Regions from separate parts of the Pseudocitrobacter faecalis genome, predicted to be linked through region 1. Evidence: predicted binding sites of a transcription regulator. Region 1 holds the regulator's gene; each other region holds the start of a gene.
What was found. Region 1 encodes Fur, which represses iron uptake genes when iron is present. Its sites were predicted from a motif close to ATAATAATGAGAACNACTATCAA; they were not measured.
Positions count from the first base shown of each region.

Region 1 (7,342 bases):
CATTGAAACTCTGGCGCGCCGCGCTGCCACGGTGTCCGGAAGTACCGAACTTCACTGCATGCTCTGCGTTACCCACTTCCGGTTTCAGCACATAGTACTGAGAGGTCAGTTGGGCGACGTTAATCAAATCACTCTGTTGTGCAGGCTGGCCCGCACGGTTATGGATTGCCATTGCTTGATCCTTCTTATGCAAGGGTTAGATTGTGCCGCATACCTTTTCGATTAATTCAGCGGGGAACTGCATGGTTTGCATGATGTGTTCCACCATACTGCATTTACGACCGGTATTGGTATTCGTGATTACCCAATATGGGGTTTCCGGTACCTGTTTCGGTTTAGTCTGATTACCGTTTTTCAGCAGGGTTTGCTCGTTGGCGGCAAAGTAGACACGCGTGCGCCCATGAAGCGATTCCGTCGCTTCGGCAAACGCGTTGTTATCCAGTTTGTAGAGCGTCGTCAGGATCAGCATAAAGCGATTGACGGCTTTTTTCTGCTCGGCATATTCGTCAGAGAGCAGCAGTTCACGCATAGCACGAACTTTGTCTTTCGCGGTTTTAACCGGTTTTACCTCGGCAACTGGAGCAACCTGAGCAGGCGCGACTTCAGCTTTGGCAACCGGAGCAGCAACAACAGGTTGTGATGCGGCGGAAAACTTCAGCATTCGCCGTAAAATGTCGGATGCGCTCTCGCCAATGTGCAGTGTGTGGGCGGCAATATAGCGATAGAGTTCGTCATCAACTTCGATCGTTTTCATCTTAATCCAGTGCAATAATTTTTCTGAATACAAGTTGCTGGGATTATATGTTCAAAACCCAACAGCGGATAGCGTCATACCAGGATAGCGGCAAAAATGGGATAAAAATCGTATCTTGCCCCTGAATGTGAGAATGTCCAACATAATACCCTAACCCGACAGAGCGAAAAAAAGAACTTTGCTATGAAATTGAATACCCGAGCGCAATCTGCACAAAACCTGCACAATAATTCCCCCATCATGCTCGTTCACGGCCTTTTTGGCAGCCTTGATAACCTCGGCGTGCTGGCACGCGACCTGGTGACCGACCACGATATCCTGCAAGTCGATATGCGTAACCACGGTCTTTCGCCGCGAGCAGATGAGATGAACTACCCGGCGATGGCGCAAGACTTACTGGATACCCTCGACGCCCACAACATTGAGAAAGCCACGGTGATTGGTCACTCGATGGGCGGTAAAGCGGTGATGGCCCTGACCGCCCTGGCCCCGGAACGTATCGAGCATCTGGTCGCTATTGATATCGCGCCGGTGGACTATCATGTGCGTCGCCACGATGAGATTTTTGCGGCGATTAACGCCGTCACCCGCGCGGGCGTCTCCTCACGCCAGCAGGCCGCAACCGTCATGCGCGAATTTTTAGCCGAAGAAGGCGTGATTCAGTTTCTGCTGAAGTCATTTGTTGACGGCGAGTGGCGCTTTAATGTGCCGGTGCTGTGGGATCAATACCCGCACATCGTCGGCTGGGAGACGATTCCGGCGTGGGATCAGCCGGCACTGTTTATTCCCGGGGGGAATTCGCCTTACGTTACCGAAGCTTACCGTGACGACCTGCTCTCGCAATTTCCGCAGGCGCGTGCACATGTTATCGCTGGTGCCGGTCACTGGGTGCATGCTGAAAAACCGGACGCGGTACTGCGCGCCATCCGCCGTTATTTAGCAGACTGATTAAAAACTCAACGACCGCGCGCCATTATGGCCGTGGTCGTTGGCGTGTCGGTTGCACTGATGTATGATTGCGCGCTGTCTGCACCGGGCGTTTCCCGGTAGCTTGTTTCCCCGAAGTCACTCTGAATCATGGCAAAAGAACAAACGGACCGCACGACAATTGATTTGTTCGCAAATGAGCGTCGGCCGGGAAGACCCAAAACCAATCCGCTTTCGCGTGACGAACAGCTGCGCATCAATAAGCGTAATCAATTAAAACGCGATAAAGTTCGCGGTCTGAAGCGCGTCGAACTGAAACTCAATAACGACGCGGTAGATGCCCTGAACGAACTGGCAACCGCGCGCGATATGAGTCGCAGCGAGCTTATCGAAGAGATTCTGATGAGCCAGTTAGCCGTGCTCCGCGCGCAGGAAAAGCTCTGAAAATTACGTAAAATCCCGCTTTCATGTAGCAGAGTGTGCAGTCCGGTACGATTGCTGATTCCGCACCCTTCTCTGTTCTGCTATGATTGCCCTTATCTGTGGGCAATACGCCACCACCATATCATTAAGTTTCAAGAGGTTATTTAACTCATGGCAATCGTTGGCATTTTCTTTGGTAGCGACACCGGCAATACCGAAAATATTGCAAAAATGATTCAGAAACAGCTTGGTAAAGACGTTGCCGACGTGCATGACATTGCCAAGAGCAGCAAAGAAGACCTGGCTGCATTCGACATTCTGCTGTTAGGTATTCCGACCTGGTATTACGGTGAAGCCCAGTGCGACTGGGACGATTTCTTCCCGACTCTGGAAGAAATTGATTTCAATGACAAACTTGTTGCACTGTTCGGCTGCGGCGACCAGGAAGACTACGCGGAATACTTCTGTGATGCGCTGGGTACTATCCGCGACATCATTGAACCGCGCGGTGCGACCATCGTCGGCCACTGGCCAACGGCCGGTTACCACTTCGAAGCCTCTAAAGGCCTGGCCGATGACAATCACTTCGTGGGTCTGGCTATCGATGAAGACCGTCAGCCGGAACTGACCGCTGAACGTGTAGAAAAATGGGTTAAACAGATTTCTGAAGAGCTGCATCTGGAAGAGATTAAAAACGCCTGATGTTTAATGCGGCGTGATTGTTAAATCGCGCCGCATTAATAGGTAGAAGCAATCAAAATAATAGCTACAATTTTTTAACTTTTGAGCGTAAATCTGTACAATATCTTCTGAATTTAGCGAGTTTGCAGGTCAAGCCTCGTTTTCGATATCTTTATTCGCCCAGGTCTTGCTGTTTTCATTTAGAAGGCGTCATTCTATAATGAGACGCATTACACTCGGTGCACTCTCTGTGTTACTTCCGCGTTTGGAAGTCAATCGTTTAGCAACAGGACAGATTCCGCATGACTGACAACAATACCGCATTAAAGAAGGCTGGCCTGAAAGTCACACTTCCCCGGTTAAAAATCCTGGAAGTGCTTCAGGAACCAGACAATCACCATGTCAGTGCGGAAGACTTATACAAACGCCTGATCGACATGGGTGAAGAGATTGGTCTGGCGACCGTCTATCGCGTTCTCAATCAGTTTGATGACGCTGGCATCGTTACACGCCATAATTTTGAAGGTGGCAAGTCCGTTTTCGAACTGACTCAGCAACACCATCACGATCACCTCATTTGCCTCGACTGCGGCAAAGTTATCGAATTCAGCGATGATTCCATCGAAGCCCGCCAGCGTGAAATCGCTGCGAAACACGGGATCCGCTTAACCAACCACAGCCTGTACCTGTATGGTCACTGCGCTGAAGGTGACTGCCGCGAAGATGAACACGCGCACGATGGCGTAGAGAAGTAATTATCTTCAGGATTCTGTAAAGCCAACCTTCGGGTTGGCTTTTTTATTGGTGTGTACTTCCTTTTTCTCACTTCCCTCTCCGCTAATGTTGCTTTAATGTAAAATCCCCCACCTTTTGGAGAGTGAGATGGAGCTTCGCCAGTTACGCTATTTTGTCCGCATTGTCGAAACCGGCAGCATGGGTAGTGCGGCCCTCGATCTGAATATTGGCGTTTCGGCACTTAGCCAGCAGATGACCCGACTGGAAAACGATCTCGCCATTCGTCTGTTGCAGCGGACGTCACGCGGTGTGACGCCGACCCATGCGGGTTTAGCTTTTTTCTCACAGGCACAACTGGCTATCCGCCATGCCGATGATGCGATTCTCGCCGCCAGAGAAGCACGCCTTTCCGGACACGTCAGCGTAGGCATGGCACCCAGTACCGCCTCTATTCTCGGTATCCCCTTCATGAAAGCCATGCGTGAAAGCTACCCCGACGTGCGTCTGCATGTTGTCGAAAGCCTTTCCGGCAATCTGGAGCGAATGATAAATACCCGTCAGATTGATTTAGCCATTGTCTTTCAAAAGGAAAAAATCGTTCGCTGGAGCGCCAGGCCTATCCTGGAAGAGCGACTGTTTCTCATTGCCCACCATACCCTGCTTGATAACATTGCCGATGACACGCTATCACCGATACAGCTGTCTGGTATCCCCCTCATTATGCCGAGCCTGGGCCACGGACTGCGTGGGAGATTAGAAACAATGGCCAGGGAACACGCCATACATCTTGATATCGTCTCAGAGATTGATGGTCTTGCCTTGTTAATGCAGGCCGTGCGAAACGGTCTGGGGGCCACGCTTCAGCCTGGCGCTGCCGTTTCGCATCTTGATAATGAAGTCTTGAGAGTGATCCCGATCCACAATCCTATACTTAGCCGCCCCAACTTTCTGGTCAGTTTATCGGATAATGAATTGACCCCCGCAGGCCTTGCCACCCGCGTCGTACTCACCAAAGTCATGCGTGAACTCGTTCAGGAAGGAGAGTGGCCGGGCGCAACGCTTTACCTTAACTAAACCCCTGTTTAGCAACCCAGCATAGCGCTCTTGCAAATTAGCCATGTACATTTCAATTACAAATTTAACAAAAAGTTAAAGTGTAATGAGGTTGAAGATGGTTGATGTTCTGGTGATCGGCGGCGGAAATGCCGCCTTATGCGCCGCCCTGACGGCTCGCGAAGCGGGTGCTTCGGTGCTCATGCTGGAAGCGGCACCCCGCCAGTGGCGCGGAGGAAATTCGCAACACACGCGTAATTTACGCTGCATGCATGACGCGCCACAGGACGTTCTGGTAGAGAGCTATCCCGAAGAGGAATTCTGGCAAGATCTGCTTCGCGTCACGGAAGGTAACACCAACGAAGCGTTGGCCCGACTGGTGATCCGTACGTCATCCGAATGCCGCGACTGGATGCGTCGGCATGGCGTTAACTTTCAGCCGCCCCTTTCCGGCGCGTTGCACGTCGCCCGCACGAATGCCTTTTTCATGGGCGGAGGCAAAGCCCTCGTCAACGCCTACTATCGCAGCGCCGAAAATCTGGGCGTGGAAATACGTTATGACACGCCTGTGCAGGCTCTGGAGCTTCAGGACGGAGAATTCGTTGCCGCACTGGCAGGAGACGAGCGAATTGAAGCCAGATCTTGCGTGCTTGCCGCTGGAGGTTTTGAATCCAATCGCGAATGGCTGCGCGAAGCATGGGGGGAAAACGCGCGAGGAGAATGGCCTGCCGACAACTTTCTGATCCGCGGGACACGGTTTAACCAGGGTGTACTGCTCAAATTTATGATGGATAGCGGCGCGGATATCATCGGCGATCCCTCCCAATCCCACTGCGTAGCGATTGATGCCCGTGCGCCACTTTACGACGGCGGCATTTGTACGCGTGTTGATTGTGTATCGTTGGGCATCGTCGTCAGCCGCGACGCGCAACGTTTCTATGACGAGGGTGAAGATTTCTGGCCGAAACGTTATGCCATTTGGGGGCGTCTGGTCGCTCAACAGCCTGGGCAGATTGGTTATTCCATTATCGACAGTAAAGCGATCGGCCATTTTATGCCCCCTGTTTTTCCCGGAGCTCAGGCGAACACGTTAGAAGAACTCGCCCGTCAACTGGGCCTTGACGCGACCCGTTTTGCCAGGACAGTGACCCAATACAACCAGGCATGCCAGCAAGGACAATTTGATCACACCACGCTCGACAACTGTGCCACCGAAAATCTTATGCCACCAAAATCGCATTGGGCGCGGCCAATCGACACGCCCCCCTATTATGGCTACGCCCTCAGACCCGGGATCACTTTTACCTATCTTGGGCTTCGGGTTAACGATCGTGCGGCGGTTCATTTTGCCGGGCGCCCAAGCCGGAATCTGTTTGTCGCAGGGGAAATGATGGCCGGAAATGTGTTGGGTAAGGGGTATACCGCAGGCGTCGGCATGTCCATCGGGACAACTTTCGGGCGCATCGCAGGGAAAGAAGCCGCGCTGGCGGCAAAACGGGAGGTGCGCAATGAAGCAGCTTGAGAAACTCATTATTGAGGCGAAAATACTGACCGAACCTGAAGCAGAAGTTGAACGGGTGATGCAGGTGTGTAATGCCTGCCGCTATTGTGAAGGTTTTTGCGCGGTATTTCCGGCGATGACCCAGCGGCTGGCGTTCGGCAAAGCGGATATCAACTATCTTGCTAACCTATGTCACAACTGCGGTGCCTGCCTGCACGCTTGTCAGTATGCGCCACCCCATGAATTTGCTATCAATGTGCCAAAAGCCATGGCGGAAGTGCGCCTGGAGACCTATCAACATTATGCGCAACCTGCTGCGTTCGGAGCACTCTATCGTCGGGCCGGGCTGACCGTAACTCTGGCCCTGGCTTTCGGTCTGGTACTCTTTTTACTTCTCGCGATGGCATTGAAGGGGCAGCTTACACACCCTCCGCTTGCCGGCGATTTTTATCAAATCTTTCCCCATAATTTGCTGGCGTGGATGTTTGGTTCGGTTTTTGCCATAGCGGTAGCGTTACTCATGGCGGGAATCATACGTTTCTGGCGAGAAATCACACCGGGCGCTCCGCACGTCAGAGATATCGCGAAAGCCTCTCACGACGCCCTCACCCTGAAATATCTTGATGGCGGCCATGGCAAAGGCTGCAACGAAGCAGACGATGCCTTTACATTGCTGCGCCGTCGCTTTCATCACTTCACTTTTTACGGATTTATGCTCTGTTTTGCCGCCACGCTTGTCGCCACGGCTTATCACTATATTGCCGGTTGGGAAGCCCCCTACCCCTTCTTTAGTGCGCCGGTCATACTCGGCACCCTTGGCGGGCTGGGACTGCTTATCGGCCCGGCAGGGTTACTGTGGCTGAATTTTCGCCGCTCACCTTTGCATGGCGATCCGCGACAAAAGCCGATGGATCGAGGATTCATCATGCTGTTATTACTCACCAGCCTCACAGGCCTAGGGCTGCTGGCGGTAAGAGATACGACGTGGATGGGGATCCTGCTTGCCATCCATCTCGGGGTCGTAATGGCGCTTTTTTTAACCCTACCCTATGGAAAATTTGCCCACGGATTTTACCGGTGCGCGTCTTTACTCAAGTGGGCTATTGAGAAGCGACGCGGAATACAGGCGGGAGTCGCTGGCGACTAACCCACAAACGCTTACCTCTATAAAAACAAGATGAAGACACTGGAGAGCAGACCCAATGACACAACCTACCTCACGCGCCGGCACGTTCGGCGCCATCCTCAGAGTCACAAGCGGTAATTTT
Region 1 is NZ_CBDDNJ010000002.1:2,986,781-2,994,122, forward strand. It holds gene pgm (phosphoglucomutase (alpha-D-glucose-1,6-bisphosphate-dependent)) at 1-172, opposite strand, end outside; gene seqA (replication initiation negative regulator SeqA) at 197-754, opposite strand; gene ybfF (esterase) at 938-1,702, shown strand; gene ybfE (LexA regulated protein) at 1,832-2,125, shown strand; gene fldA (flavodoxin FldA) at 2,276-2,806, shown strand; gene fur (ferric iron uptake transcriptional regulator) at 3,088-3,540, shown strand; gene tcuR (tricarballylate utilization LysR family transcriptional regulator TcuR) at 3,668-4,594, shown strand; gene tcuA (FAD-dependent tricarballylate dehydrogenase TcuA) at 4,692-6,095, shown strand; gene tcuB (tricarballylate utilization 4Fe-4S protein TcuB) at 6,082-7,221, shown strand; gene tcuC (MFS transporter) at 7,277-7,342, shown strand, end outside.

Region 2 (7,342 bases), 1.8 Mb from region 1:
CCTCTGGCGCGAGGAACGCCCGGAAGTCACCAAAAAAGTGACCTGGGCTGCAAGCCTTGGCGATCGCAGTGAAAACGCCGATTACCAGTACAATAAAAAGCGCCTGCGTGAAATCGACCGCCGCGTGCGTTATCTCACCAAATGTCTGGAAAACCTGAAAATTGTTGATTATTCACCGCAGCAGGAAGGAAAAGTCTTCTTTGGCGCATGGGTGGAAATTGAAAACGATGACGGCGATGTGAAACGCTTTCGCATTGTCGGCTACGATGAAATATTTGGCCGTAATGACTACATCTCAATTGATTCGCCAATGGCGCGCGGCCTGCTAAAAAAAGAGGTTGGCGATCTGGCGGTGGTGCAAACACCCGCCGGTGAAGCGAGCTGGTACATCAATGAGATCGAATATGTGAAGTAGCGCGCCTGGAACAATCCGAGAGAATACGGTGGCGACTGGCATTTTTGCCGGTCAATCCGTATAACTATCCCCTGATTTTTTCGACCCAACAGATGACAACACCATGATGAATGATTCGCTCTGCCGCATTATTGCGGGTGAACTTCAGGCACGCGCAGAACAGGTGGAAGCCGCCGTTCGCCTGCTTGATGATGGGAATACCGTGCCATTTATTGCACGTTATCGTAAGGAAGTCACCGGCGGTCTGGATGACACGCAGTTGCGTAATCTGGAATCCCGACTGGGCTATTTGCGTGAGCTTGAAGATCGTCGCCAGACCATCCTCAAGTCAATCAGCGAGCAAGGTAAGCTCACCGAATCGCTGGAAAAAGCCATTAATGGCACCCTCAGTAAAACAGAACTCGAAGACCTCTACCTCCCGTATAAACAAAAACGTCGCACACGCGGGCAAATCGCCATTGAAGCCGGGCTGGAACCGCTGGCTGAGCTGCTGTGGAACGAACCGTCACATGACCCGGAAACGGAAGCCGCCAAATTTATCGATGCCGACAAAGGCGTAGCGGACACCAAAGCCGCGCTGGATGGCGCGCGCTATATCCTGATGGAGCGTTTTGCTGAAGACGCGGGCCTGCTGGCGAAAGTGCGTGATTATCTGTGGAAAAACGCCCACATCGTGGCGACCGTGGTGGCAGGCAAAGAGGAAGAAGGCGCGAAATTCCGCGACTACTTCGACCATCACGAACCGATTTCTACCGTGCCGTCTCACCGCGCGCTGGCGATGTTCCGTGGCCGCAACGAAGGCATCCTGCAACTCTCACTTAATGCCGACCCGCAGTTCGACGAGCCGCCGAAAGAGAGCCACGGTGAACAGATTATTATCGATCACCTCGACCTGCGCCTGAACAACGCCCCGGCGGATAGCTGGCGTAAAGGCGTGGTGAGCTGGACGTGGCGCATCAAGGTGCTGATGCATCTGGAAACTGAACTGATGGGCACCGTGCGCGAGCGCGCGGAAGACGAAGCAATTAACGTCTTTGCCCGTAACCTGCACGACCTGCTGATGGCGGCGCCTGCGGGCCTGCGCGCGACGATGGGCCTCGATCCGGGCCTGCGTACTGGCGTGAAAGTGGCTGTGGTCGATGCGACGGGCAAACTGGTCGCCACCGACACCATCTACCCGCATACGGGGCAAGCGGCGAAAGCAGCCGTTGCCGTGGCAGCGCTGTGCGAGAAACATAACGTTGAGCTGGTTGCTATCGGTAACGGTACGGCTTCGCGCGAAACGGAACGTTTCTTCCTCGACGTACAGAAGCAGTTCCCGAAAGTGACGGCGCAGAAAGTGATCGTCAGCGAAGCGGGCGCATCGGTTTACTCGGCATCAGAACTGGCGGCACAGGAGTTCCCCGACCTCGACGTTTCCCTGCGTGGCGCGGTCTCTATCGCCCGTCGTTTGCAAGACCCGCTCGCCGAGCTGGTAAAAATCGACCCGAAATCTATCGGTGTCGGCCAGTATCAGCACGACGTCAGCCAGACTTCACTGGCGCGTAAGCTGGATGCGGTGGTGGAAGACTGCGTAAACGCCGTGGGCGTAGACCTGAATACCGCTTCTGTGCCGCTGTTAACGCGCGTGGCGGGGCTGACGCGCATGATGGCGCAGAATATTGTCAGCTGGCGCGATGAGAACGGTCAGTTCCAGAACCGTCAGCAACTGCTGAAAGTCAGCCGTCTGGGGCCCAAAGCCTTTGAACAGTGCGCGGGCTTCCTGCGTATTAACCACGGCGACAACCCGCTGGATGCCTCAACGGTGCACCCGGAAGCGTATCCGGTGGTCGAGCGTATCCTGGCGCGGACTCAGCAGGCGCTGAAAGATCTGATGGGCAACAGCAGCGAGCTGCGTAATCTGAAAGCCTCTGAATTCACCGACGAGCGTTTCGGCGTGCCAACCGTCACCGATATCATCAAAGAGCTGGAAAAACCGGGCCGTGACCCGCGCCCTGAGTTTAAAACCGCGAAGTTCGCTGATGGCGTTGAGACCATGAACGACCTGCTGCCGGGGATGATTCTGGAAGGTGCGGTTACCAACGTCACTAACTTTGGCGCTTTTGTCGATATCGGCGTGCATCAGGATGGTCTGGTTCACATCTCATCGCTGGCGGATAAGTTCGTGGAAGATCCGCACACAGTGGTGAAAGCCGGTGATATCGTCAAAGTGAAAGTGCTGGAAGTGGACCTGCCGCGTAAACGTATTGCGCTGACCATGCGTCTGGACGAGCAGCCGGGTGAAACCAACGCCCGTCGCGGCGGTAGCAGTAATGAGCGCAACCAGGGCAATCGCCCGGCGGCCAAAGCGGCAAAACCACGCGGTCGCGATGCGCAGCCTGCGGGTAACAGCGCGATGATGGATGCGCTGGCGGCGGCGATGGGAAAAAAACGCTAAATCGTGCGCTTTGTTTTGCCGGGTGGCGCTGCGCTGACCCGGCCTACACAATATAAACGTCTGTGGGCCCGATAACGTTATCGGGCTTTTTTATTTCAGAAATATATTAATTGTTTTTATATTTAGCATTATTATCACCCCATTAACATTCAATGAAATAAACAAACATACGGTTTACCCGAATTGTTTTGAGCCAAATCAACTTTGCGCCACTTTATTCTCAGAAAGAACATCCGCTCACATTTTATCTATTGAAGATACAAACCATTCTCATTATCATCGTATTGTAGATTAATTAACCTCTCTCATGTTCGCGCGCCTTTCCGTTCGTTTCTTTTGAACCCGCGCGACAGTGACTCGCGATGAAATAAGTAGGCCCTATGCAATTTACTCCTGATAGTGCGTGGAAAATTACTGGCTTCTCCCGTGAAATCAGCCCGGCCTGGCGTCAGAAACTGCTGTCGCTCGGTATGCTGCCCGGCTCCTCTTTCCAGGTTGTGCGTGTCGCGCCATTAGGCGATCCCATTCATATTGAAACGCGTCGAGTCAGTTTAGTCCTACGCAAAAAAGATTTGGAATTTCTGGATCTTGAATCCATTTCCCGTTAATCCGATTTAGCTGTTATAGAGTTCACAAAAATGAAAAAACTAACCATTGGCTTAATTGGTAATCCTAATTCCGGCAAGACAACTTTATTTAATCAATTAACCGGCGCGCGTCAGCGTGTGGGGAACTGGTCCGGGGTAACGGTCGAGCGTAAAGAAGGTACGTTTTCAACCACCGATCACATCGTCACGCTGGTCGACCTGCCGGGCACCTACTCCCTGACCACTATCTCCGCGCAAACCTCGCTCGATGAACAAATCGCCTGCCACTACATTTTAAGCGGCGACGCCGACTTACTGATTAACGTCGTCGATGCTTCAAACCTTGAGCGTAACCTCTATCTGACGCTGCAACTGCTTGAGCTGGGCATTCCCTGCATCGTGGCGCTTAACATGCTGGATATCGCGGAAAAACAGCAAATCCGCATTGATATCGACGCCCTCTCCGCCCGTCTGGGTTGCCCGGTGGTTCCGCTGGTTTCCACGCGTGGCCGCGGGATCGACGCCCTGAAGCTGGCGGTTGACCGTTATCAAAGTAACGATGAGATTGAACTGGTGCATTACGCGGCTCCCCTGTTACGGGAAGCAGGGAACCTGGCGCGCGCGATGCCGGAATCCATCCCCGAGAAACAGCGCCACTGGCTCGGGATGCAGATGCTGGAAGGCGATATCTATAGCCGCGCCTATGCGGGCAATGCGGCGGATAAACTCACTGTCGCGCTGGCTAACCTGAGCGACGAACTGGATGACCCGGCGCTACATATTGCCGATGCGCGTTATCAAAGCATCTCCGCCATTTGCGACAGCGTCAGTAACACGCTGACCGCCGAGCCCAGCCGCTTCACCGCGGCGGTGGATAAAATCGTGCTCAACCGCGTGCTGGGGCTACCGATTTTCCTGTTCGTGATGTACCTGATGTTCCTGCTGGCGATTAACATCGGCGGCGCATTGCAGCCCATTTTCGACGGCGGCTCGGTCGCTATCTTTATTCACGGCATTCAATGGGTTGGGGCAACGCTGCACTTCCCGGAATGGCTAACGATTTTCCTCGCCCAGGGGATTGGCGGCGGGATCAACACCGTGCTGCCGCTGGTGCCGCAAATCGGCATGATGTACCTGTTCCTCTCCTTCCTTGAAGACTCCGGCTACATGGCGCGTGCCGCATTCGTGATGGACCGTTTAATGCAGTCGCTTGGTCTGCCGGGCAAATCCTTCGTACCGCTGATTGTCGGTTTCGGCTGTAACGTGCCGTCGGTGATGGGCGCACGTACACTCGATGCGCCGCGTGAACGCTTGATGACCATTATGATGGCACCGTTTATGTCCTGCGGCGCACGTCTGGCGATCTTCGCCGTCTTCGCGGCGGCCTTCTTTGGTCAGCAGGGCGCGCTGGCTGTATTTTCGCTTTACGTGCTGGGCATCGTGATGGCGATCCTCACCGGTCTGATGCTCAAATACACCATCATGCGTGGTGAAGCCTCGCCGTTCGTGATGGAGCTGCCGGTTTATCACATTCCGCATCTCAAGAGCTTGTTTATCCAGACCTGGCAACGCCTGAAAGGTTTTGTAGTTCGCGCGGGTAAAGTCATCGTTATCGTCAGTATTTTCCTGAGTGCGCTGAACAGCTTCTCGCTGAGCGGCCAGGCGGTTGATAACATCAATGACTCTGCCCTCGCCTCTGTCAGCCGTCAGTTAACGCCGCTGCTGAAACCGATTGGCGTGCATGAAGACAACTGGCAGGCGGCAGTGGGCCTGTTTACCGGGGCGATGGCGAAAGAAGTGGTGGTCGGTACGCTGAACACCCTCTACACGGCTGAAAATATCCAGGAAGAAGATTTCGACCCGGCCACCTTCAGCCTGACCGATGAGCTTTTGGGCGCAGCCGATGAAACCTGGCAGAGCCTGAAAGACACCTTCAGCCTGAGCGTGCTGGCGAACCCAATCGAAGCCAGTAAGGGCGATGGGGAAATGGCGACCGGTGCAATGGGCGTGATGAGCAGCAAATTCGGCAGCGCGGCAGCAGCCTACAGCTACCTGATTTTCGTCCTGCTCTACATTCCATGCATTTCGGTAATGGGCGCGATTGCACGCGAATCCAGCCGTGGCTGGATGGGCTTCTCGGTGCTGTGGGGGCTGAATATCGCCTACTCGCTGTCTACGCTGTTCTATCAGGTCACCAGCTTCAAACAGCATCCACAATACAGCCTGGTGTGCATTCTGGCGGTGATTCTGTTTAACGTAATCGTGATTGGCGCGCTGCGCCGGGCTCGTAGCCGCGTAGATGTGAACCTGCTGGCGACGCGTAAAACCGTTCATGCCCACGAAACCTCTGGCAGTTGCCACTAAGGAGAGGTGATGGCATCGTTAATTGAGGTTCGCGATATGCTGGCACTGCAAGGGCGCATGGAAGCATCACAGCTCAGCGCGCAGTTACACACGCCGCAGCCGATGATCGATGCCATGCTGGAACGTCTGGAAGCGATGGGCAAAGCCCGTCGCATACAGGAAGAGGTGGATGGCTGTCTGTCAGGAAGTTGTAAGCAGTGCCCGGAAGGACGCGCTTGCCTGAGCGAATGGTGGGTGCTGTGCTGATGACAGAGTGCGCTTTGTTCTTGCCGGATGCGGCGTGAACGCCTTACCCGGCCTACAAAATAGTGCAAATTCAATATATTGCAGAAACCTGTAGACCTGATAAGCATAGCGCATCAGGCAATGTTGCGTTTGCTATCACTCTCAAGCGGGCCCGAAGACCCGCTTTTTTAATTACTTGTAAACGTCTGCGTTACCGTGCACGGTTTTTTCATTCTTTGAACCGGCGATAATCACATAGTACTTCCCGCCCAGCTCATCCGCTTTTTTTGACAAATCGCGCTTCGCATCCATCGGTGAAGTGGTGCGTGAGGTCGTAATTTCACCAATTTTGGTGAGATTCATCTTCGCGACATCTTCTTTCTGAATTTCTTTCGCCGCTAATGCACCGAAAGAGAGCGAGCCCATAACCAGCGTCGCGACAATACCTGTAACGAGTTTCATAACGTTATCCTTATATAAGTTTTTGTTTTATATACGGTACGCAACGGCTATCAACGCATTAAGCGTACCGGCAGGATAAGTATTATTCCGCTTTGAAACTTTTGCCATGTGGGCGCAAAAATTAAATTTTAGCGTCAGCAAACTCGCGAATAACCTGACAAAATTCATCCGGATGCGAGATAAACGGTGCATGGGCGGCTTTGGCAAAAAGGTACGATTCACTCTGTGGCCACAGGGCATCAAGCTCAGGAACTATCTTGCGTGGTACCAGACCATCCAGTCGGCCATAAAGACGCAGGAAAGGTTTCTCCAGCGAGGTCAGCGCCTGACGCAAATCAGCGGTTTTCAGGATCTCCAGCCCGCCATTAAGCGCATCGACGGTCGGCATCGGCAGTGAAAGCACTGTGCTTTTCAGCGCTCGCGCATCCTGCCTGGCGCTTTCCGTGCCCAGCGTTTGCAGTGCGAGGAAACGCTCAACGGTACGCTGAAAATCTTCGCTCAATTGCTGCTGGAAGCCCGCCAGAATCTCGGGCTTGATACCGGCCCAGTCGTCCTGCGCGCAGAAGCACGGGGATGACGCGACGGTAATCAGCGCCTGGACGCGCTGCGGGTGTGTCAGGGCTATCTGACTCGCCACCAGCCCACCGAGGCTCCAGCCCAACCAAATCGCCTGTTCAGGTGCCTGCGCGAGAACATGTTCCGCCATCGCATCCAGCGACATTGCACCGAAATCGCGGCTGCGGCCAAAGCCTGGCAGGTCGACAAGATGCAGCGTGAAATGCGCGCTCAGTTCCGCCGTGATGCAATCCCACACCTGCGCATTCAGTCCCCATCCGTGCAGCAGCACAAGAT
Region 2 is NZ_CBDDNJ010000002.1:4,811,689-4,819,030, reverse strand. It holds gene greB (transcription elongation factor GreB) at 1-415, shown strand, start outside; gene ACOXYR_RS23130 (Tex family protein) at 519-2,852, shown strand; gene feoA (ferrous iron transporter A) at 3,233-3,460, shown strand; gene feoB (Fe(2+) transporter permease subunit FeoB) at 3,491-5,803, shown strand; gene feoC ([Fe-S]-dependent transcriptional repressor FeoC) at 5,813-6,049, shown strand; gene ACOXYR_RS23110 (YdgH/BhsA/McbA-like domain containing protein) at 6,221-6,490, opposite strand; gene bioH (pimeloyl-ACP methyl ester esterase BioH) at 6,612-7,342, opposite strand, start outside.
Region 2: the regulator Fur is predicted to act here: its motif matches at 3,110-3,132, upstream of feoA (ferrous iron transporter A).

Region 3 (7,342 bases), 1.2 Mb from region 1:
CAACTGGTGCTGAATTATTTGCAAGCACTGGAGCAACAAGGTTTTACTGGCGATACTGCCACCCGTTATGCCGACCGGCTAACGATGGCAACCGATAACAGCGTGTATCAGCTATTACCGGATGCGGTGGTATTCCCGCGTTCAACGGCAGATGTGGCCCTGCTGGCTCGTCTGGCGGCGGAAGAGTGTTTTCAGTCGCTTATCTTCACCCCGCGCGGCGGCGGCACCGGTACCAACGGGCAGGCGCTGAACCAGGGCATCATCATTGATATGTCCCGCTATATGAATCGCATCATTGAAATCAACCCCGAAGAGGGTTGGGTGCGGGTCGAAGCCGGGGTTATCAAAGATCAACTGAATCAATATCTCAAACCGTACGGCTATTTCTTCGCGCCGGAACTCTCCACAAGTAACCGGGCGACGCTTGGCGGCATGATCAACACCGATGCCTCCGGACAGGGCTCGCTGGTGTATGGCAAAACGTCCGATCACGTCTTAGGCGTACGCGCTGTTCTACTGGGCGGCGATATTCTGGATACCCAGCCCGTGCCGGTGGCGCTGGCGGAAACGCTGGCTAAAGAGCAGTCCACCTCCGGGCGAATTTATCGCACGGTATTTGAAGGCTGTCGCGCTAATCGTCAGCTCATCATCGATAAGTTTCCAAAACTCAACCGTTTCCTGACCGGCTACGATCTGCGCCACGTCTTCAACGACGAGATGACCGAGTTTGACTTAACCCGCATTCTCACCGGCTCAGAAGGTACGCTGGCATTTATCACCGAAGCGCGGCTGGATATCACCCCGCTTCCGAAGGTGCGTCGTTTGGTGAACATTAAGTACGACTCGTTCAACTCTGCGCTGCGCAATGCGCCGTTTATGGTGGAAGCCCGCGCGCTGTCGGTGGAAACGGTTGATTCTAAAGTCCTGAATCTGGCGCGAGAAGACATTGTCTGGCATTCGGTCAGCGAATTGATCACCGATGTGCCCGATAAAGAGATGCTCGGCCTGAATATTGTCGAATTCGCCGGTGACGATGACGCGCTGATTGAAGAGCAGGTCACATCGTTATGCCAGCGTCTGGACGCACTGATCGCGAATCAGGAAGGCGGGGTGATTGGCTGGCAGCGCTGCAATGAGCTTGACGGCATCGAGCGCATCTACGCGATGCGTAAAAAGGCGGTTGGCCTATTGGGCAATGCGAAAGGCGCGGCGAAGCCGATTCCGTTTGCCGAAGATACCTGCGTGCCGCCGGAACATCTCGCGGATTACATCGTTGAATTTCGCGCGTTACTCGACAGCCACGGTCTGAGCTACGGTATGTTTGGTCATGTCGATGCGGGTGTGCTGCACGTGCGCCCGGCGCTGGATATGTGCGATCCGCAGCAGGAGATCTTAATGAAGCAGATCTCCGACGATGTCGTGGCGCTCACGGCGAAATACGGCGGTCTGCTGTGGGGCGAGCACGGGAAAGGCTTCCGCGCGGAGTACAGCCCGGCTTTCTTTGGTAATGCGCTATACGGTGAGCTGCGTAAAATCAAAGCAGCGTTCGACCCGCTTAACCGTTTAAATCCTGGGAAAATCTGCCCGCCGGAAGGCGTGGATGCGCCGATGATGAAAGTGGATGCGGTGAAACGCGGCACCTTTGACAGGCAAATCCCGATTGCTGTGCGATCCTCCTGGCGCGGGGCGATGGAGTGTAATGGCAACGGGTTATGTTTTAACTTCGATGCCAAAAGCCCGATGTGCCCGTCAATGAAGGTAACCAACGATCGTATTCATTCGCCGAAGGGGCGCGCCACGCTGGTGCGTGAATGGCTGCGTTTGTTGGCCGATCGTGGCGTCGATCCGTTATTGCTGGAGAAAGAACTGCCGGGCAAACGCGCCAGCCTGCGTTCATTGATTGAGCGTACCCGCAACAGCTGGCACGCACGTAAGGGCGAATATGATTTCTCACACGAAGTGAAAGAGGCGATGTCGGGCTGTCTGGCCTGTAAAGCCTGTTCCACGCAGTGCCCTATTAAAATTGATGTGCCGGATTTCCGCGCGCGTTTCTTACAGCTTTATCACACGCGTTATCTGCGTCCGCTCCGCGATCATCTGGTGGCGACGGTTGAAAGCTATGCGCCGCTGATGGCGCGTGCGCCGAAAACCTTTAACTTCTTTATGAGCCAGCCACTGGTGCGCAAGCTGTCGGAAAAACACATTGGTATGATTGATTTGCCGATGCTTTCCGCACCGTCGTTGCAAAAGCAGATGATTTCGCACCGTTCCGCCAATATGACGCTGGAGCAGCTTGAGGCATTGTCGCCCGAACAAAAAGCGATGACCGTGCTGGTGGTGCAGGATCCCTTCACCAGCTACTACGATGCGCAGGTGGTGGCCGACTTTATTCGTCTGATCGATAAGCTGGGCCTTCAGCCGGTGCTGCTGCCGTTCTCACCAAATGGTAAAGCACAGCATATTAAAGGTTTCGTGACGCGCTTTACCAAAACCGCGCGTAAAACGGCGGAGTACCTAAACCGGGTGGCGGAGCTGGGCATGCCTATGGTGGGCGTCGACCCGGCGCTGGTGCTGTGTTATCGCGATGAATATAAGCAGGTGCTGGGCGATAAACGCGGCGATTTCAACGTCATGCTGGTGCACGAATGGCTGCCTCAGGCGCTGGAAGGTATTGATAGCCACGAATCCGGCGGCGAGCCCTGGTATTTGTTTGGTCACTGTACCGAGGTGACCGCGCTGCCTTCCGCGCCAAAACAGTGGGCGTCCATATTTGCCCGATTTGGCGCGAAGCTGGAGAACGTCAACGTTGGCTGCTGCGGCATGGCGGGAACCTATGGTCACGAAAAGAAAAACCATCAAAACTCGCTGGGGATTTATGCGCTATCATGGCAGCAGGCCATGCAACGCCTGCCGCGTAATCGCTGTCTGGCAACCGGATATTCCTGCCGTAGCCAGGTGAAGCGCGTGGAAGGTAATGGCGTTCGCCATCCGTTACAGGCACTTCTGGAGATTATTGGATGATTTGGAGACGTCAGACGACCCTCGATGCCCTGAATGCGATGAACGAAGGGACGATGATGGCGCTGCTGGATATTCGCTATGTTGCGTTAACCGATGATGCGCTGGAGGCGACGATGCCCGTTGACCATCGCACGCACCAGCCATTCGGTCTGCTACACGGCGGAGCATCGGTTGTTCTCGCCGAGACACTGGGTTCAGTGGCGGGTTATCTCTGTACCGAGGGCGATCAAAAAGTTGTCGGACTGGAAGTCAATGCCAACCATATCCGCGCGGTGCGTAGCGGCCGGGTACGCGGCGTCTGTAAAGCTATCCACACCGGGCGTCGCAGCCAGGTGTGGCAAATCGAAATCTTCGATGAGGAAGGGCGCTTGTGCTGCACATCGCGCCTGACCACTGCGGTAATCTGATTCCCAACTAACACCCGCTGAACTTCACCGGGTGTTAGTGCGTTATTTAAGGCATGGGCGATTTTTTGTCTGACAATGAAGATTTAAGACCACTATTTGGTGAGATAGCCTGACCAGCAACAGAGTTGACTTTCCAGATGCCCTTTTCTTTAACCATACAATCAATCACAGTATGTTTATGCTTTGTGCCGAAGGTAATATAGACCTGCATACAAACGGGATCATAGTCTGATGAGACGACATTTATTTCCTGCCAGTCATCCTCAATATCTTGTGCTTTTATAAACATATCGACATCAGGAACATCAACTATCTCAGGGTCTGACTGGTTTGATTTTAGCAACGCTTTGATGGTCTGTTCAGTAACATAAGGTGAAAGACCTTGATAATCAGTGAGAGGATTTCTGTCTCGTTGTAGTTGAGACAAATACCACTGATTAAACCTGAGTGCAGAGGCTTCCGGTCCGGCTGGAGGCAAACTAGCACGGGCACTCAAAGGAACCAGCAAGCACGCTATTATGTACAATCTCATTTTAATCCTGCCTGTAGAGTTGGTACGCGGGCTTGGCATTACGCCATGCAGCACCTGGATACATACCGTGCTGCTTAAAATCTGAATACCAGGTGCCATGTCCATCATAAATACATGCATGGCCAGAAGGGTGGCCTGCGATGGGTTGAATTACCGCAATATCACCTTCGCGCGGTTCACCAAATACAGGCCGAAAACCCGCAGCATAGAGATTTGATGCCATATTCTTTGCATGTGGTGTGTTGTGAATATGTGCTCCTCCATGACGAATGGCCTCAGAAACGAAATGAGCGCATCTTTTTTGGCTTGAATTTCCCGCGTAAATTCGCGCGTATTCAACGGCTTTGTGTTTATCCCAGGCCATGCTGTTTCCTGTATTGGAATGTTAATAATAACAATACTTTACGCATGGTTAATGTTTGTTGATGTCATAAAGTGTGTGCCCTCGTTAACGAACATCAGCATTGGTTATGTTGATGAGCCTTTAATAGATGGAATGATTAATTTTACGACAGCAAGAATGAAATAATTGTCCATCACCCTTAAACGTGACTTATAGGGACAGAAGTCTCAAAAACTATCAAATAAATAGGCATTATCGATGCATGTTTTGTTCTTCAACCACTTCCGGTAATTACCTTTTCTTAATCTATTATTTTTCAATGTGTTGTAAAAAATCATCTCTCCCTGTTGCCCGCACAATGAGGGTCTATGCTTATAAAAAGCCACTGTAAAACAGGTTCGAAGGTAATACCCCTGTTGCAGATGGGTTGAAGTGATAATCATTATCACTAACATAGCGTTATGCCTTCGATGGCTTAACCGATGAGGTAGACCAATGGAAGTAGATTCTGGAACGTTTGATCCCAATGATTTTGCCTGGCGTGGCCTGACGTTAACGCCTGCAGCAGCAACACAAATTCGCAATCTGGTGAGTAAACAACCAGGGATGCAGGGCGTGCGTCTTGGCGTGAAACAGACCGGCTGTGCAGGATTTGGCTATGTGCTGGATACGGTAACCGAGCCTCATGCCGATGACCTGTTATTTGAGTCTGACGGCGCAAAACTGTGGGTGCCTCTTTCCGCGATGCCGTTTATCGATGGCACCGAAGTGGATTACGTGCGCGAAGGATTGAATCAGATATTTAAATTTCATAACCCGAAAGCGCAGAACGAATGCGGCTGCGGCGAAAGTTTTGGGGTATAGGCGGTACGATTATGACGCGCAATACTGAAGCAACTGACGATGTCCAGACCTGGACCGGCGGCCCGCTGAATTACAAAGAGGGCTTCTTCACCCAGTTAAAGACCGACGAACTGGCGAAAGGAATCAACGAAGAGGTGGTCCGCGCGATTTCGGCAAAACGTAATGAGCCCGAATGGATGCTCGAGTTTCGCCTGAATGCCTTCCATGCCTGGGAGCAGATGAAAGAGCCGCACTGGTTGAAAGCGAACTATGCTTCGCTCAATTATCAGGACTACAGCTACTACTCTGCGCCCTCATGCGGCAACTGCGATGAGACCTGTGCCTCTGAACCGGGCGCGGTGCAGCAGACGGGTGCCAATACCTTCCTCACCGATGAAGTCGAAGCGGCGTTTAACCAGCTTGGCGTACCGGTTCGCGAAGGTAAAGAAGTGGCTGTTGATGCGATTTTCGACTCGGTTTCCGTGGCGACCACCTATCGCGAAAAACTCTCTGAGCAGGGCATTATTTTCTGTTCGTTTGGCGAAGCGATTCACGATCATCCGGAACTGGTGAAACAGTATCTTGGCACGGTTGTGCCATCGAACGATAACTTTTTTGCCGCCCTGAACGCGGCGGTGGCGTCAGATGGCACCTTCATCTACATCCCGAAAGGTGTGCGCTGCCCGATGGAGCTGTCGACCTATTTTCGCATTAACGCGGAAAAAACCGGCCAGTTTGAACGCACCATTCTGATTGCTGATGAAGGCAGCTATGTGAGTTACATCGAAGGTTGTTCTGCCCCGGTGCGTGAAAGTTATCAGCTGCACGCGGCGGTCGTGGAAGTGATCATCCACAAAAACGCGGAAGTGAAATACTCCACGGTGCAAAACTGGTTCCCTGGCGATAACAACACCGGCGGTATCCTGAATTTTGTCACCAAGCGCGCCCTGTGCGAGGGCGAAAACAGCAAAATGTCCTGGACCCAGTCAGAAACGGGTTCCGCCATTACCTGGAAATACCCGAGCTGCATTTTGCGCGGCGATAATTCGATTGGCGAATTCTTCTCGGTGGCGCTGACCAGCGGGCATCAGCAGGCCGATACCGGCACCAAAATGATCCACATCGGCAAAAACACCAAATCGACGATCATCTCAAAGGGGATATCCGCCGGGCATAGCCAGAACAGCTATCGCGGGCTGGTTAAAATCATGCCTACCGCCACCAACGCGCGTAACTACACCCAGTGCGACTCAATGCTGATAGGCCCGGACTGTGGCGCGCATACCTTCCCGTATGTTGAATGCCGCAATAACAGTGCACAGCTGGAACATGAAGCCACTACCTCGCGTATCGGTGAAGATCAATTGTTCTACTGCCTGCAGCGTGGGATCAGCGAAGACGATGCGATCTCGATGATCGTTAACGGGTTCTGTAAGGACGTCTTCTCCGAGCTGCCGCTGGAGTTTGCCGTGGAAGCGCAAAAACTGCTGGCGATAAGCCTCGAACACAGCGTCGGATAAGAATTAAGGGATCTCTATGTTAAGTATCAAAGATTTACAGGTTGCCGTTGAAGAGAAAGAAATCCTGCGCGGCTTGAGCCTTGAGGTAAAGCCGGGGGAAGTGCACGCCATTATGGGGCCGAACGGCTCCGGGAAAAGTACGCTTTCCGCTACGCTTGCCGGGCGCGAAGACTATGAAGTGACCGGCGGCACGGTGACCTTTAAGGGTAAAGACCTGCTGGAACTCTCCCCTGAAGAGCGGGCGGGGGAAGGGATCTTTATGGCGTTCCAGTATCCGGTAGAAATACCGGGCGTCAGCAACCAGTTTTTCCTGCAAACGGCGCTGAATGCCGTGCGTAAATATCGTGGTCAGGACGCGCTGGATCGCTTTGATTTTCAGGATCTGATGGAAGAGAAAATCAACCTGTTGAAAATGCCGCAGGACTTGCTGACCCGCTCGGTTAACGTCGGCTTCTCCGGCGGTGAGAAAAAGCGCAATGACATCCTGCAGATGGCGGTGCTTGAGCCAGAGCTGTGCATTCTGGATGAAACGGATTCCGGGCTGGATATTGACGCCCTGAAGATTGTGGCAGACGGCGTGAACTCTCTGCGTGATGGTAAGCGGTCATTTATCATCGTCACCCACTACCAGCGCATTCTCGACTACATCAAACCGGATGTGGTGCATGTGCTTTAT
Region 3 is NZ_CBDDNJ010000002.1:1,779,375-1,786,716, forward strand. It holds gene ydiJ (D-2-hydroxyglutarate dehydrogenase YdiJ) at 1-3,021, shown strand, start outside; gene menI (1,4-dihydroxy-2-naphthoyl-CoA hydrolase) at 3,018-3,428, shown strand; gene ACOXYR_RS09260 (DUF3828 domain-containing protein) at 3,475-3,960, opposite strand; gene ACOXYR_RS09265 (CHAP domain-containing protein) at 3,962-4,324, opposite strand; gene sufA (Fe-S cluster assembly scaffold SufA) at 4,799-5,167, shown strand; gene sufB (Fe-S cluster assembly protein SufB) at 5,179-6,666, shown strand; gene sufC (Fe-S cluster assembly ATPase SufC) at 6,683-7,342, shown strand, end outside.
Region 3: the regulator Fur is predicted to act here: its motif matches at 4,736-4,758, upstream of sufA (Fe-S cluster assembly scaffold SufA).

Region 4 (7,342 bases), 730 kb from region 1:
ATTTGCGCGACCACGCCAATAGAGCCAAGAATGGCAAACGGTGCAGCGACAATTTTATTCGCCACGCAGGCCATCATATAACCGCCGCTGGCCGCCACTTTATCGACCGCCACCGTCAACGGGATCTGCTTATCACGGATGCGTTGCAGCTGAGACGAGGCCAGCCCATAACCGTGCACCACGCCACCGGGGCTCTCCAGGCGCACCACCACTTCATCTTGCGGCGTGGCGACCGTCAGCACGGCGGTGACCTCTTCACGCAGTGAAGCGACTTCATGTGCATCCATACTGCCTTTAAAGTCAATCACCCACACGCGCGGTTTGCCTGAAGGCGTTGCGTTGCCTTGTTTGGCCTTTGCTTTTGCCGCCTTTGCTTCAAGTTTGGCTTTTTTCTTTTGTTCTTTATGCCAGAGTTTTTGCTGCGGGCCGTCGAGCAGCGCCACCGCTAAATCCTCCTGCATCTCTTTATGTTGCTCGCTGAGATTGGTTACCCGCAGCTCTCCACGTTGCCGCTTGCGCTGTGACAAATTAATAATAAGTGCTGCAATTACAATGATTGCGACGACAACCGTCACGATCTTCGCCAAAAACAGGCCATATTGAAAAAGAATTTCCACGCTTTCACCTTGTACAAATCCACTGAATCTGCGCCCAGTGTACAACACCGTTTTCGCTACGTCTCATCCACGATTAAAGCCTGCGAGACGCTTTCCGTAATTCAAATTGGATGATGAAATCATTGCAAATTGTTAATTTTCCGTTGTCTCTCCTCCTGGCTGATTGAAATAGTGGCGCGATTAGGGCATAAAGCCCAAAAGCCATGAAAAGAACACAGATTGTGGTAGCGAAAAGCCACAAAGGAGTCGTCGTGCACTACCAGCCCAAACGCGATTTGTTGCAAAACCGTATAATTCTGGTCACCGGAGCCAGTGATGGTATTGGTCGGGAAGCAGCAATCACCTACGCACGCTATAGCGCCAGCGTGGTTTTACTTGGTCGTAATGAAGAAAAATTACGCGCCGTCGCGCAAGAAATTGAAAACCACGGCGGGTTACCCGTACGTTGGTTTACGCTCGACCTGCTCACCTGCACACCACAGGATTGCCATCAGGTAGCTCAGCAAATCAGCATGCATTACCCGCGGCTTGACGGCGTACTGCACAATGCCGGGCTGCTCGGCGACGTGGTGCCGATGTCTGAGCAGAAACCCGACGTCTGGCAGCAGGTGATGCAGGTAAACGTTAACGGTACCTTTATGTTGACTCAGGCCCTACTGCCGCTGTTGTTGCAGTCTGAAGCGGGCTCACTGGTCTTTACCTCTTCAAGCGTAGGACGCCAGGGGCGCGCTAACTGGGGGGCCTATTCCGTGTCAAAATTCGCCACCGAAGGCATGATGCAGGTGCTGGCTGAGGAGTATCAAAACCGCCTGCGCGTCAACTGTATTAATCCCGGCGGTACGCGCACCAGCATGCGTGCCAGCGCGTTCCCAACGGAAGATCCGTTAAAACTGAAAACACCTGCCGATATCATGCCGCTCTATTTGTGGCTGATGGGCGACGATAGCCGCCGTAAAACGGGGATGACTTTTGATGCCCAGCCAGGCCGTAAACCGGGGATTGCCCAATGAGTGATGAACGCTACCGTGAGCGCCAGCAGCGCGTCAAAGATAAAGTTGATGCCCGCGTCGCGGCCGCTCAGGAAGAACGTGGCATTGTGATGGTTTTCACCGGCAACGGGAAAGGAAAAACCACCGCCGCCTTTGGTACGGCGACGCGCGCCGTCGGGCACGGCAAAAAAGTGGGCGTTATTCAGTTTATTAAAGGTACCTGGCCTAACGGTGAACGCAACTTACTGGAGCCCCACGGCGTCGAGTTTCAGGTGATGGCCACTGGTTTTACCTGGAATACGCAGGACCGTGAGAGCGATACTGCCGCCTGTATGGCCGTCTGGCAACACGCCAAACGCATGCTGGCCGATGCATCACTGGATCTGGTTGTGCTTGATGAGCTGACTTATATGGTGGCCTATGACTATCTGCCACTGGAAGAGGTACTGAGCGCGCTATGCCAGCGCCCGACGCACCAATCAGTGATTATCACCGGTCGCGGCTGTCACCGTGATATCACCGAGATGGCCGATACCGTCAGCGAACTGCGTCCGGTGAAACATGCGTTTGACGCGGGGATAAAAGCGCAGATCGGCATCGATTATTAAACGAAGAAATGCCGGAAAGATTCACCTTTCCGGCATACGGCTTAGAACGAAACGGTTACGCCTGCGTAGTACGCGCGGCCTGGTTCGTTGTAGGTGGATGCACCGTCGTTTTCACGATAAACCCGTTTATCAAACAGGTTGTTGATCCCGGCATTGGCGCGCAGGTTTTTGGTGATGTCGTAATTGACGTTCAGGCCGAAAATAGCGTACGGACTGATTTCGCGGTTCGACATCTCGCCCGCTTCATTACGGATCTCCGCATTCTGGCGCGGCTTCTGACGACCATACTGCGTCCAGCTTAACGTGGTATCCAGTTTGTCAGTGACCTGCCAATCAAGCTGCGAGTTAATGGTAAATTCCGGTATAACCGAGAGTGGGTTACCGGTTTTTTTGCTCTCCGAGCGGAACATGTAGGTCGCGTTGGTACGCCATTCAAGGACATCACGCAGCACAGGAATAGTCAGGTTCCCTTCCAGACCTTCAACGATCGCTTTACCGCCGTTTTCCCAGCGCAGAATATTGGCGCCATTTGAGGCGTAACCTACCACGTCATCCCCGGCCACGATTTTGTTTTTATAATCGTTGCGGAACCAGGTCACCCCTGCCGCATAGCCATTGTCATGGAACTCAATCCCCACTTCTTTGTTCACGCTGATTTCCGGGTCAAGGTCTTCGTTACCTAACAGGAAGCAGCTACCGGTACTCACCCCGACCGGGCAACCATTGCCACGCGTAGAGAGCAGATATCCCTCAGTAGATTGATAGAGGTTTGGCGCTTTAAACGCACGCGCGATCCCCGCTTTCAGAGTGAACATATCGCCTAATCCTTGCGAAATATTCAGGCTCGGGCTCCAGTTGGCTCCAAAAGTGTCGTGATAATCAAAGCGCAAACCGGGCAGAATCTGGGTACTGTCCGTCGCGGCGATGTTATCTTCAAAATAGAGGGAGCTAATCGTCGCACTGTTTTTACTGCTGCGGTCGCTGGCACTGCCGGAAACGTTGCCTACAGTAACGCCTGCGCTATCCGTGGCGGTCATTGATGCCGGATCGTTTAACTCGTCGCGGTTCCACTCTGCGCCCAGCGTAACAGTTTGATCGACCAGCAACTGAAGCGGGAAGTTCACTTCGCCACCCGCACGATAGCTTTCAAGACGGCTGGTTGAATAATCATCACTGTTGATCATCCCTTCCACTTTGCCGGTGGAACCTTCATCCAGACGCGTGTTGTTGGTTTTTTCGTAGTTGAAGTTGAGTTTAGATGTTCCCCAGTCCCAGATGCCGTTGTAGGTAATGCCGTAGTTCTGGCGGTACATGCGGTTGGTTTCGTCGCCATACAGCGTCTGAATTAATCCGCCCGGGCTGACGTTGCTGTTGCTGTACTGGGTATCACCCGCGTAGATATTCCCCTGCCGGCTGTAGCCATAGCTGAAATCGACAATTTGCAACGGGGTAATTTTCCACGACACCACCGCGTTAATATCTTTATTGCGCACGCCTTCACGCCCCGCAGCGGCAGAACCGTTCTGGGCTGTATTGATATCATAGGCATCAGCATCAGTTTTGTTCAGGTTGCCATACAGACGCATGGTCAGCGCATCACCGGCCAGCGGGCCGCTCAGGTTGAAGTTAGCACGTTTGGTCGCACCTTCTTTACTGTCTTCCGGCTGGTTGGTGAACAGAGAGAGCGAGCCGTGCCAGTCATTCGTCGGACGTTTGGTGATGATATTCACCACCCCGCCCGCCGCACCAGAACCATAGCGCGCCGCCGCCGGGCCACGAATCACTTCGATGCGCTCGACCATTTCCGCCGGAACCCAGTTGGTATCACCGCGCGTGTCACGTTCTCCGCGCCAGCTGTAGCGCACAGAGTTACGTGATGTCACCGGCACACCATCAACCATAATCAGGGTATTTTCCGGCCCCATGCCACGGATATCGATCTGGCGGTTATTACCACGGCTGCCGCTGGCGCTGTTCCCTGTCAGGTTAACACCGGGCATTTTGCGGATGATGTCGGAAAGGTCGTTCACCGGCGGGCTTTTCTGGATATCTTCAGCGGTGATGGTCGAGACCCCCGGCTGTTGCTTGAGCTCCTGCTCAGCGGTAACAATCATGGTTTCGTTATCGGCAAGCGGTTCTGTTGGCTCTTCATTGGCGGCCCACGCGGTGGTGCTCAGCAGGCTGGCTAAAAAGAGGGCAATTGGTTTTTTGCGTGTTGTTACAGAAATATACATTCCATCATTCCCTGTCATGAAGCATAAAATCAAGTGCGCATACTAATGATAATTATTCGCATTTCACATATGATTCATGGAATCTCCTCCACATCTCCTTTTTTGACTATAAAACAATCAATTCGGCAGATTTTGTGAAGGTGGAATGTCAGGCACAAAAAAACCGGGCGAACATTGCTGTTTGCCCGGCTTGATAATCAGGAAGTTGATTAACCGTTGCTGCGGCTTCCCCCGCCACGGCGCGGGTTGCTCACCTGGCTATGGCGTTTCACCGCACGGCGAATCTGATTCGCCTTCATGCGGCGTCGGTCTTTCTCAACCGCCACTTTCGATGCGGTTTCAGGCGGCAGTTCAACCAGCTCACGCAGGTAGTTGGTCTGCGCCAGATCCAGTTCGGTATAGCCGCCGCGTGGCAGGCCTTTTGGCAATGGAATATCACCGTAGCGAACGCGGATCAAACGGCTCACCTGCACGCCAACGGCTTCCCAGAGACGACGCACTTCACGGTTGCGGCCTTCCGTCAGCGTCACGTTGTACCACTGGTTGATGCCTTCGCCACCGGTAAATTTGATGGTTTTAAACGCCGCCGGGCCATCTTCAAGCTGTACGCCGCGGGAGAGCTCACGGACTTTGCTGTCATCGATCTGGCCAAACACGCGGACAGCGTACTCACGCTCAACTTCGCGGCTTGGGTGCATCAGGCGGTTTGCCAGCTCACCGTCGGTGGTGAACAGCAGCAGACCGCAGGTGTTCACATCCAGACGACCAACGGCAATCCAGCGCGCACCACGCAGTTTTGGCAGACGATCGAATACGGTCGGGCGACCTTCCGGATCGTTACGTGTACAGAGTTCACCTTCCGGCTTGTAATAAGCCAGAACGCGACAAATTTGTTCTACGGATTCTTTAACGGAAATCAGATGGCCATCAATACGAATTTTGAGGCCCGGGATCACTTCAACGCGATCGCCCAGTTTAGCAATTTTGCCGTCGACGCTCACGCGCCCCGCTTCAATGATCGCTTCGATTTCACGACGGGAGCCGTGGCCAGCACGCGCCAGCACTTTTTGCAGTTTTTCGCTTTTATCGCTCATAGAGCTTCCTTCCGGTGTCGCCTTCACAGGCGTCTGGGTATACTTTCAAAAACAATGTGTTGAGTTCTATTAAACCCTAACTCATTGAAAGGTATCTTTTACACGTAAAATGGCGCACCACGTGCGCCATAACAATAATTCGTGGCCGCGTATCTTACATGAATTTCTGATGAAAAGATTCATCTGGTTTATTCACGCTCAGAGGAACGGCTTCACATCACCCACGCCTTCACGCAGTACCACCGGCGTGTCGTCAGTTAAATCAATCACCGTTGTCGGCTGTTGTCCCAGATAACCGCCATGGATAATTAAATCGACCACTTTTTCCAGACGATCTTTAATCTCTTCCGGATCGGATTCGGTAAATTCGCTGCCCGGCAACATCAGAGAGGTTGAGAGCATTGGCTCGCCTAATGCTTCAAGCAACGCCTGGGCGATAGGGTTAGACGGCACACGCATACCGATGGTTTTACGCTTTTCCTGCAACAGACGGCGCGGCACCTCTTTCGTCCCTTTGAGGATAAAGGTGTAATTGCCCGGCGTGTTGTTTTTCATCAGGCGAAACGCCACGTTATCGACGTAAGAATAGGTCGACAGTTCGGACAGGTCACGGCACATTAGCGTGAAGTTGTGACCATCTGGCAGATGACGAATACGGCAGATGCGCTCCATCGCGCCTTTATCTTCAATTTTGCAGCCCAGCGCGTAGCCGGAGTCGGTTGGGTAAACAATCACCCCACCTTTGCGCACGATTTCAACCGCCTGGTTAATCAGTCGCGCCTGCGGGTTATCCGGATGAATATAAAAAAACTGACTCATGCTTCCCTCTCAGTAGAATTCTGTGGCGTCTCGAAGCGTTGCCAGATGCCCTCTACCCCGGCGGGTAGCCACAGCTTACGGCCCAGTTCTATCCATGGGCAGGGCTGATGAAAATCAGAACCCTGCGAGGCCAGTAACGCATATTCACGGGCATAGGTTGCAAGCTGAGCGCGCTCGTGTGGCGCCTGCTGGCACTGCGCGACTTCCATCGCATCCCCCCCCTGTTCACTGAAGTGGGCCAGCAATCTTTTCAGCCACTTGGCCGACAGGTTGTAACGAGCCGGATGGGCCATTACCGCCACGCCGCCTGAATGATGAATGACATCAATAGCTTCCCTTATTGTACACCACTGTGGCGGAACGTATCCCGTTTTCCCACGTGCGAGATATTTTTTAAACACATCGCCAATGGTGTTCGCTTTTCCCTGCTCCACCAGGAAACGGGCGAAATGCCCGCGTGTTACCGCACCGCCGTCGGCCAGGCGCTGTGCGCCTTCCAGTGCGCCGGGAATGTGGGCTTTTTCCAGACGTTCGGCAATCAACGCCGCCCGTTGGTTTCGCCGCGCTTTTTGCTGATTCAGGAAGGCCGTTAACGCTGGATGGTGAATATCAATATTCAGGCCGACGATATGAATTTCGTGATTTTCCCACAGCGTCGAAATCTCAACGCCGGTGATTAAATTCAACGCCAGCCCGGCGCGCGCGATCTCCGCCTGCGCCAGCGGAATGCCATCGACAGTATCGTGATCGGTGATCGCCAGCGTACCTACGCGCATCTCTCCGGCGCGATGCACCAGCGCTTCCGGCGTTAGTCGGCCATCGGAGGCGGTGGTGTGGCTGTGAAGATCGTAAATCACTGCATATGTTGTGTCGCTCAAAACGGCTCCCGTTGGGCTAATATTCGTATAAGACGACGCATCATAACGTTTACTGAGTAATTTCTAAAATCAGGGGTTGACTTTGACTCATCGAACTAGTTAA
Region 4 is NZ_CBDDNJ010000002.1:2,256,427-2,263,768, forward strand. It holds gene sohB (protease SohB) at 1-617, opposite strand, end outside; gene ACOXYR_RS11410 (YciK family oxidoreductase) at 869-1,627, shown strand; gene cobO (cob(I)yrinic acid a,c-diamide adenosyltransferase) at 1,624-2,214, shown strand; gene ACOXYR_RS11420 (TonB-dependent siderophore receptor) at 2,256-4,448, opposite strand; gene rluB (23S rRNA pseudouridine(2605) synthase RluB) at 4,658-5,542, opposite strand; gene ACOXYR_RS11430 (L-threonylcarbamoyladenylate synthase) at 5,741-6,361, opposite strand; gene rnm (RNase RNM) at 6,358-7,239, opposite strand.
Region 4: the regulator Fur is predicted to act here: its motif matches at 4,488-4,510, upstream of ACOXYR_RS11420 (TonB-dependent siderophore receptor).